Linked DNA regions of Tardiphaga sp. 709. The main gene of each other region encodes a partner of the protein of the gene in region 2 in a complex. Links are inferred from orthologs where the notes say so. Each region holds a gene or a part of one and is shown on either strand. Other genes may lie near its edges.

What was found.
Region 1: the proteins of xseA (region 2) and RSO67_RS12700 are in contact, whole or in part, in a cryo-EM structure (PDB 8TXR), measured with the Escherichia coli proteins. The link is inferred for Tardiphaga sp. 709 from one-to-one orthologs.

Annotation. Positions count from the first base shown.
Region 1 is NZ_CP135529.1:2,566,568-2,570,986, reverse strand. Bases 1-2,959 are described here. They hold RSO67_RS12700 (exodeoxyribonuclease VII small subunit), read right to left. Parts: upstream 1,627-2,959; coding sequence 1,375-1,626; downstream 1-1,374. Other genes in these bases: RSO67_RS12695 (histone deacetylase family protein), read right to left, coding at 1,719-2,654; RSO67_RS12705 (alpha/beta hydrolase), read right to left, coding at 1-1,273. In the rest of the region: RSO67_RS12690 (putative bifunctional diguanylate cyclase/phosphodiesterase), read left to right, coding at 2,964-4,419. UniProt on the Escherichia coli protein: Bidirectionally degrades single-stranded DNA into large acid-insoluble oligonucleotides, which are then degraded further into small acid-soluble oligonucleotides.
Region 2 is NZ_CP135529.1:4,842,641-4,846,950, forward strand. What follows is about bases 1-2,849. They hold xseA (exodeoxyribonuclease VII large subunit), read right to left. Parts: upstream 2,302-2,849; coding sequence 700-2,301; downstream 1-699. Other genes in these bases: lpxK (tetraacyldisaccharide 4'-kinase), read left to right, coding at 1-313; RSO67_RS23485 (DUF2093 domain-containing protein), read right to left, coding at 352-579; RSO67_RS23495 (alpha/beta fold hydrolase), read left to right, coding at 2,424-2,849. Outside these bases: more of RSO67_RS23495, read left to right, coding at 2,850-3,410; RSO67_RS23500 (hypothetical protein), read left to right, coding at 3,415-3,966; RSO67_RS23505 (transcriptional regulator), read left to right, coding at 3,968-4,270; RSO67_RS23510 (DUF6622 family protein), read left to right, coding at 4,306-4,310. UniProt on the Escherichia coli protein: Bidirectionally degrades single-stranded DNA into large acid-insoluble oligonucleotides, which are then degraded further into small acid-soluble oligonucleotides.

The DNA of each region.
Region 1 (4,419 bases), 2.3 Mb from region 2 along the record:
GGGAACCCGTATGAGTGGGGCTCTTCGCGCCCAAATCGAGCTTTTTCCATGCGTTTTCGCGGGTAGTGGGGGGGCCATCGACCAACGCCAAAGTTGTGGCCGGCTGACTGACACGCCCCCTGAGAGGCACGGGCCCGCAAACGATCATGAAGAAATCGTAGGCATGCGGCCGCTCATTGGCCATGACGAACTGGAAGTGCACCCGGAAGAACTTCCAGCGGAACCGGTTGTAATGTTCCGGGCGGATGATTTCACGGAACCGGACGGGGACGATGGTTGGATTCCGCCGGGCCGGGCCAGCGTCGATCCCGTGACCGACGATGGGATCGAACGGGAAGAAGTTCATCACGTCCTTGCGGGACTGGCAGTCGATCCAGTCGATGGAAGGCTCCACGGCCAGCAGCCGCAAATTGTCGCGAAAGCCTTGCGCGACTCTATGGAAGCCGACGATCGGCATATTGCCGCCGAGCGTCAGCAGCACGACGCGAGGGCCGTGGCTGCCGAGTTCCGGATCGAGTTTCAGCGCGCGGGCGAGGATTTCGGAGCCAAGGAACGACCCGGAGCTGTGACCGACCAGCACGATTTCCTGCGCTTTGGTAGACTTGGCAACCTGGACCAGATGCTGCGCGAAGCGGTCGATCCGGGCGTCCCAGTCCGGCCGGTTGCCGTGGGAGAACTGCCAGGTGAAGATGGTGTCGGCCATCAGATAGAGCAGATAGGTGTGTTTTTCGGTGTATTTCAGCAGCGAGCCGAGGACGGCCACAAACACCGCCGCAGCGCCGCAGCCCACCAGAAATCCGTGTATTCCAAGCGCCTGCAGCCCTAGCGCGAATAGCCAGGCGATACCCGCCGACCAGATCGCTCCGTTGAGCAGCAGGACGTGGGGCCAGCTGATGAAGGTGGCGAAGCGCCAATGCGCCTTCCAGAACCGGCCCATCGTGCCCGAGAAGACGAGGCCCCAATAGATGGCGATGGCGTGGATGAGCGTGCGCCAGATCGGCACGGCCAGATCGCGCTGGATCATGTCTTCCCAGCGCAGGAAGTCGTAATCGGTCGTAGTCTGCCAGCCGTCACCGGAGGTTTCGATGCGCCAGGAGGCGGATTCATGCGCGAATTCGCCTTCGGTATGGCCCTTCGGCCGGCTGACCGAGGTGGTCAGGCCATAGAGGCGGCCGAACTTGCGCAGTTCGGTCCGAAACATGCGGTAATACTGCGAGAGTCCCCGCGGATCGTATCCCTGCACATAGATGACATGACGGTGCTGGACGCGCACGCTGGTTCCCCGGACTGACGGCGGACTATAAACAGGCCGCGCCATGCGCCAAGCGCTAATTCGGCCGCGGGGTGGTGCGAGGTCTCAGCCCGCGCGATTTCCTACTGGACGTCCAGCGGTTCGGTGCCGATCGCTTTGCCATTCGAATCCGTGGTGATCTTGTCCACGCGGGCTTCGGCCTGACGCAGCAACTCGTCGCAGCGCCGTTTCAGCGCCTCGCCGCGCTCATAGATGGCGACCGACTCTTCCAGCGGCACCTTGCCGTCTTCGAGGCGCTTCACGATCGATTCCAGTTCTTCGATCGCGGTCTCAAACGTCAGCTTCTTGACGTCAGCATGGGTGTTCTCGGCCATTCGGTTTCCCGTGTGCGCATTTTGGAAGGACGGAGTCAAAGATATGTTTGAGGGCGTATTGTGGCGGGTACGTTTTGCGACCTGCGCCCCTGTCAGCGCGATGCCCCCATCAGCGCAGAAACATGGGCTGCGGCCGATTCTTTCAAGCCCTGCAGATCATAGCCACCCTCGAGTACCGAGACAATGCGGCCACCGGCGGTGCTGTCGGCCAGATCCATCAGCTTGCGCGTCACCCAGCCGAAATCCTCGGCGTCGAGATTGAGCGACGCGAGCGGATCGCGACGATGCGCATCGAAGCCGGCGGAGATGATCAGCAGTTCCGGTGCGAATTTCTGCAGTTGCGGCAGGATGAGGTTGTCGAAGGCAGAGCGGAATTTTGCACTGCCGTCGCCATCATGCAGCGGTGCATTGACGACCGTGTCGTGCTCGCCGCGTTCCTGGGATGCACCGGTGCCGGGAAACAGCGGCATCTGATGTGTCGAGCAATACATCACTGTGGGGTCGGCCCAGAAAATGTCCTGCGTGCCATTGCCATGGTGGACGTCGAAATCCACGACGGCCGCGCGGGTAATGCCGTAGGTGCGCTGCGCATACCGCGCTGCAATCGCGGCCTGATCGAAGAAGCAGAAACCCATCGGCTTGTTGTGCTCAGCATGATGGCCGGGCGGGCGGGTCGCGACGAAGGCATTGCTGTGCTCGCCCTTCATCACCGCGTCGGTCGCCGCGATTGCGCCGCCGACGCCGCGCATCACGGCTTCCCAGGTGCCGGGGGACATCGACGTGTCGCCGTCGAGATAGACGAGGCCGTTGCTCGGCGCGACATGGCGCAGCTCATCGATGTAGTGATTGTCATGGCAGAGGCTGACCACTTCGAGATCGCCCTCTGGCGCTTCGCCCCGCACCAGCGCCTTGAAGCGATCCTCACCTAGTACCTGTTCCACAGCGCGTATGCGGTCGGGGCGTTCGGGATGACCGGGCGGCGTGAGGTGATCGAGCGAGGCCGGATGGCTCAGAAGAAGTGTCGTCATGCAAATGGTCCGCAAGCGCAGGGTGCGCTGGTATGATGAGACGATAACCTAGCCGGTCAGGTCAGGTTCCGATAGGGGGGCATCGCTGGTGCGGTCGGCCCCTGACAAAGCTACCGATCAGAATTATGGATCGCTTTCTTCACATTCGATTCATGTCGTTTCATCGACACCGCCTGACGCCGCGGAATTGAAACGCGCGTTAAGTCGTGGCTGCTATCGGTGGAGGTTGCGGCATTCTGCGGAGAAGGTGCGCATATTCCATCGTCGGACTCCGCAGTGGCGCTCGCGTCTGGGGTGGGTTCGTACGCGATGAGTGAATCGAGATATCCAAGGCGCGTACCCCATCTTCTGCGTTCGGTGTGGCCGTTCGTCGCTATCGTCTTGCTGCAGGCATTTCTCGCCGGCACCAGCATCCACATCCTGTCGTCGGTCCGCGCCTATGTCACCGGCGAAAGCCGATGGTCGAAGGGGCAGATGGAGGCGGTGCATTCGCTCAGCCTCTATGCCGAGACCGGCGACGACAGATATTATCGTCTCTATCAGGCGAGCATCGCCGTGCCGCTCGGGGATCTCATCGCGCGCCGCGCGCTCGAACAGCCGGTGCCGGATCTGCGGGCTGCCTATGACGGATTCCTGCAAGGCGGCAACGATGCCGCCGACATCCCCGGCATGATCTCGCTGTTTCGCAATTTCAGCAAGGTCGTCTATCTCGCCCGAGCCATCGAGACCTGGCACGCCACAGATCCCGTGATCCAGAATCTGGTGGATACGGCCGACGCCATTCACGCCAGCGTCACCGATGGCAAGGTGGGATCGATGCGCCTCGCAGCCCTGAAGGCGCAAATCGACCAGATCAATGAACAGACCTCGCCGCTGGCAGTGGAGTTCTCCCGGCGCCTCGGCATCGGCTCCCGCGCCATTCAAGGCATTCTGCTGGTCGCCAATGTGCTTACCGCGGCGCTGTTGATCCTGCTCGGCATCTGGCGGATACGCAAGCTGCTGATCCAGCGTCAGCGCTTCGAGACGGCGCTGAAGATCGAGAAGGAGCGTGAGCAGAAATACATCTCACGTCTCGCTTTCCAGGCCTCGCATGATGCACTGACGGGGCTGGCGAACCGCCGCGAATTCGAGCGTCGGGTCCAATACGCATTGCCGCGGATCGACGCCGATGCGCGGCCGCATGCACTGATGTTCCTCGATCTCGATCAATTCAAGATCGTCAACGACACCTGCGGCCATGCTGCCGGCGATCATCTGCTGCGGCAGGTCTCGGGCATACTGAAAAAACATCTGCGCCCGGACAATCTGTTGGCCCGCCTTGGCGGCGATGAATTCGCCGTGCTGCTGGAGCGCTGCGAGCCGGATCGTGCGGCTGCGACCGCTGAGCGATTGCGGCGGACGGTGGAGGAACTGAACTTCGTCTGGAACGGACGTTCGTTCAACGTCACCGTCAGTATCGGCCTCGTCTGTATCGCGCAGCCCGACGTGACGCTGGAAGAGGCGCTGCGCGCGGCCGATGCAGCTTGCTACATGGCCAAGGAGAAAGGCCGCAATCGCGTTACACTGCATCAGCCCAGCGATTCCGAATTGCTGCAGCGGTTCGGCGAAATGAACTGGGTACAGCGCATTCACGATGCGCTGGAACAGGATCGTTTCTGTCTCTATGCCCAGAAGATCATTCCGCTGAGCGAGCGAGAGGATGGCACTCTGCATGTCGAACTGTTGTTGCGGCTGCGCGACGAGGCGGGGCAACTGGTTGCGCCCG
Region 2 (4,310 bases):
TGCGGGAATCGGCGATCCCCAACGCTTCTTCCGCACGTTGCGTCATGCAGGTGTGGACGTGGCTGTGGAGAAGGCCTTCGCCGATCATCATCCGTATACGTCCGGTGAGATCGATGCGCTGGTCCTGCAAGCGAAGCGTGATGGGCTCACTCTGGTGACGACGGAGAAGGATGTCGTCAAGCTCAGCAGCATGTCGGCTGCGGCGGAGATCGTGCCATTCGCCGTCACGCTGGCCTTCGAGGACAAGACGGCGCTGCAGGCTTTCGTGATCGAGAAGCTCAATGAGGCGCGGGTGAAATCACTCAAAAGGTAGGCTGGGTTTCGCGAAGACGCTCTACCCATCCTACGGCCTTACTTCTGACCCTTCACGGCGTCCGGATAATGCCGCGCCAGCACCGCATTCGGCACCGCATAGGCTTCCTGCCGATCCACGCTCCAGTATTTCAGCTCGTCCAGCGGAATGCGCTCGCCCGTGATGGCGCAAGTCACATAGGTGCCGGGCGACACCACGCGGAAATCGCCGTCGAGATATTGCAACTGGGCTTCGCCGTGGCCCGAGGGGCCAAATTTGTTCAGCACGGCTGTCTCCTGGATCGTCACTAAGTCGTCTCGCCGGATCGGTCACCGGCCCTGAATGTCGTCATCTCGTAGCATAAATAGGGCCGCAGCGTCGCCCAATAAAGGCGGCCTGCGCAACCTCTAGAACAGGCTGCCCTGATCGATTTTCGGCGCCTTTTTCGGCGCGGCCGGCGCCGCAGGCTTGGCCTCGCGCGGAGCAGGTGCCGTGCGGTCGCCATCGGCAGTCACGCTGACGCGGCCATCGGCGAATTCGATGCTCAGGCGCGCGCCGGTTCCGATATTGGCGGCGGCATGCAGCGCCGCGCCTTGCTCGTCGCGCACCAGCGCGAAGCCGCGGGCCAGCACGCTGCGATAGGAGAGGGCACCGAGCAACTGGCTCGACGCCTGTACGCGCGCCTGCTGGCGCTGCACCAGTGTCGTCAATGCACGGCGCGCGCGCTCAGTGAGGCGCAGAGCGCGCTCCCGATCGCGCGTGATGGCATTGCGCTGCGCCTGCGCATTGGCGAGCTTGGAGGCCTTCAATCGTGCTTCAAGGCCAGTGAAACGATCGCGGCGCTGCCGAAGCAATGCACGCGCGGAGAGGCTCAGGCGTTCGCCCGATACCGTCAGCCGCTGCGTAGCATGGGCGATCTGTGCGCGCAGCACGCGCAGCGTCAGCCCCGCGCTGGCCTGCGCGAAGCGGCGATGATGCGCGTGTGTATTTGCTTTCAGAGCGCGCGGCAGCGATGCGGTTGCGCCATCGAGACGCTGGCGCGGGATGGCGAGCAATTCGCTGAGATCCGGCAGAGCACGCGCTGCGGCGCGTAGTTCGTTGCGGCGGGATTCCTGTCCGCGCTGCCAGCACAGCATCATGCGGCGCTCGAAGCCGGATATCTCCACCATTAGTTCGGCGCGCACGGGCACCGCCATTTCGGCGGCCGCTGTCGGCGTCGGCGCGCGTTTGTCGGCGGCGAAATCGATCAGTGTGATATCGGTCTCGTGGCCGACCGCCGAGATCAGCGGGATCATGCTCTCGGCCGCGGCTCGCACCACGATCTCTTCGTTGAACGACCACAGGTCTTCCAGCGAGCCGCCGCCGCGCGCGACGATGAGCAGATCCGGCCGCGGAATCGTGCCGCCCACCGGCAGCGCATTGAAGCCATGGATGGCGGCGGCGACCTGTTCGGCCGAGCCTTCGCCCTGGACCTTGACGGGCCAGACCAGCACGCGGCGCGGGAAGCGGTCTTCCAGCCGATGCAGGATGTCGCGAATGACAGCGCCCGTCGGCGACGTCACCACGCCGATCACTTCCGGCAGCCACGGCAGCAGCTGCTTGCGTGCTTCGTCGAACAGGCCTTCCGCGCCAAGCTTGCGCTTGCGCTCCTCCATCAGCGCCATCAGCGCGCCGACGCCGGCGGGTTCGATGGCCTCGATGACGATCTGGTATTTCGACGAGCCGGGATAGGTGGTCAGCTTGCCGGTGGCGATGACTTCCAGGCCTTCCTGCGGCTTGAACCGCATCCGGCCATGGACACCCTTCCAGATCACCGCCTCGATCTTGGCGCTCTCGTCCTTGAGCGAGAAATAGCAGTGGCCGGAGGAATGCGGCCCGCGAAAACCCGAGATTTCGCCGCGCACCCGCACGTTCCCGTAAGTGTCTTCCACCGTCCGTTTCAGGGCTGAGGACAGCTCGGAGACGGTGAATTCGGGGGAATTGGTGAGGGGGGCGGCGGCTTTGGGCATCGAATCTCGGCTTTCAGGATCGTCGCAAAGTAGGGATGTCGGTCGCAAAACGCCAATCGGATATTGATCTGCAGATAACTCTGTAATACAGAGTTATCTGCATTCAGAGAATGGCGGGTATTATGGCGTCGATATTGACCTTCGCGGTCCGTGGCATCGTTTGGCTCCTTGCTGCAGCGGGCCTGGTGGCTCTGGTGCTGGCTGGCATGATTGCGGTGCCGGTCTCCAGACCCAAGGCACTGGCCTCCATTGCGGACACGGCGCGCAGTGCGTATCGCGGGGACGTTCCGCCGCTGCAGTATTTCCAGGCGAGAGACGGCTCGAATCTGGCCTACCGGCGCTACACGCCATCCGGACCGTCCGTGAACCGTGCCGCACTGCTCATTCACGGCTCGTCGGGATCGAGCATAGCGGTGCACGCTCTCGCAAAAGCGCTTGCCGCGCGGGGTGTCGAAAGCATCGCTCCCGACATGCGCGGCCATGGCGCATCCGGGACCCGCGGCGATATCGCCTATCTCGGACAGCTCGACGATGATCTTGCAGATCTCGTCGGCCATTTGCGCGGGCAGGGGCTGGCGTCGCCACTGACGCTCGCCGGGCATTCGTCGGGCGGCGGGTTCGCGCTGCGCGTCGCGGGGTCCGTCAATCAGGGGCTTTTCGCACGCACGGTTCTGCTGTCACCCTATCTCGGCCTGAAGTCGCCATCCACACGCGAGAACGCAGGTGGATGGGCCAGTCCGAGTGTGCCGCGCATCATCGCGCTCAGTGTGCTGCAGTCGTTCGGGGTGACATGCTGTTCGCAGCTCCCGGTGGTTGCTTTTGCCGTGCAACCGGGGTCGACACGCATTCTGAGTTCCGAATATTCGTTTCGGCTGCTGCAGAATTTCGGCACGCATCGCGACTACCGCCTGGATCTCGATCCGGCGAATGGGCCCATATCGGTCATCGCCGGGCGCAATGACGAGCTGATGTTCGCCGACAAATATCGCGAGGCGATGCAGTCGAAAGCCAATATCGACGTGCGCGTCCTCGACGACGCAAATCATATGGACGTCGTCAGCACGGCAAGTTTCGTCGCCGTCGTGGCCGATGATCTCGCAACGAGGTGACACCGTGATCAACAGCCAGGAAGCCAGTGCTGCGTTGATGGAGATCGAGAGCCTCAGTCGGCTGGTCCGGCAGTCGGTGTTCTATCGGCACGCCAGTACGATGCTCATTCTATGGGGCGTTGCGACTTTTATCGGTTATCTGCTCTCGTTCTTCGCGCCTGCTGCGGCTCCCGTCATCTGGTCGGTCGTCATTGTCGCGGGTGTCATCTGCGCGATCAGCATCGGGGCCCTCAACAAGAAGCGCGAAGGTGTCAGCACCTTCGATGCCCGCGCAACGGCAGCGTTTATCGCCTTCGTGGCTTTCGGCTGTCTGTGGAGCATCGTTTTCGGGAACATGGCGCCGCGGCAGATCGCAGCGTTCTGGACGACTTACTTCATGTTGCCTTACGTGATGACAGGGTTTTGGTTCGGCCGCGTCTTCGTCGTGATCGGCATGAGCGTGATCGCGCTGACACTGCTCGGTTACTTCTTCGCCGGACCGTGGTTCACGCTCTGGATGGCTGTCGTCAATGGCGGCGGCCTGTTGCTCGGCGGCCTCTGGATGCGGCGCAACTGACATGGCAGAGCTCGACGACATCATCCATCAGCCTCTGCGGCTCAAGATCATGGCCGCGTTGAACGCGCTGCATCCGGCACAAGGGCTGGATTTCCCGCGCTTGAAGAAACTGACCGGCGCCACCGATGGCAATCTCGGCGCGCATATCGAGACACTGGCGAAAGCCGGTTATGTCAGCGTCGAGAAAGCGTTCGTCGGCAAGAAGCCGCAGACAACGGTGACGGCCACCGCCGTCGGGCGCGGCGCCTTCGCGCGGCACGTCGCCACCTTGCGTGAGATCATCGCAACTGCGGAAGGCAAGTAGAGCAAAGCAAGTAACGTAAAGCTCTGGAGATTGTCATGGA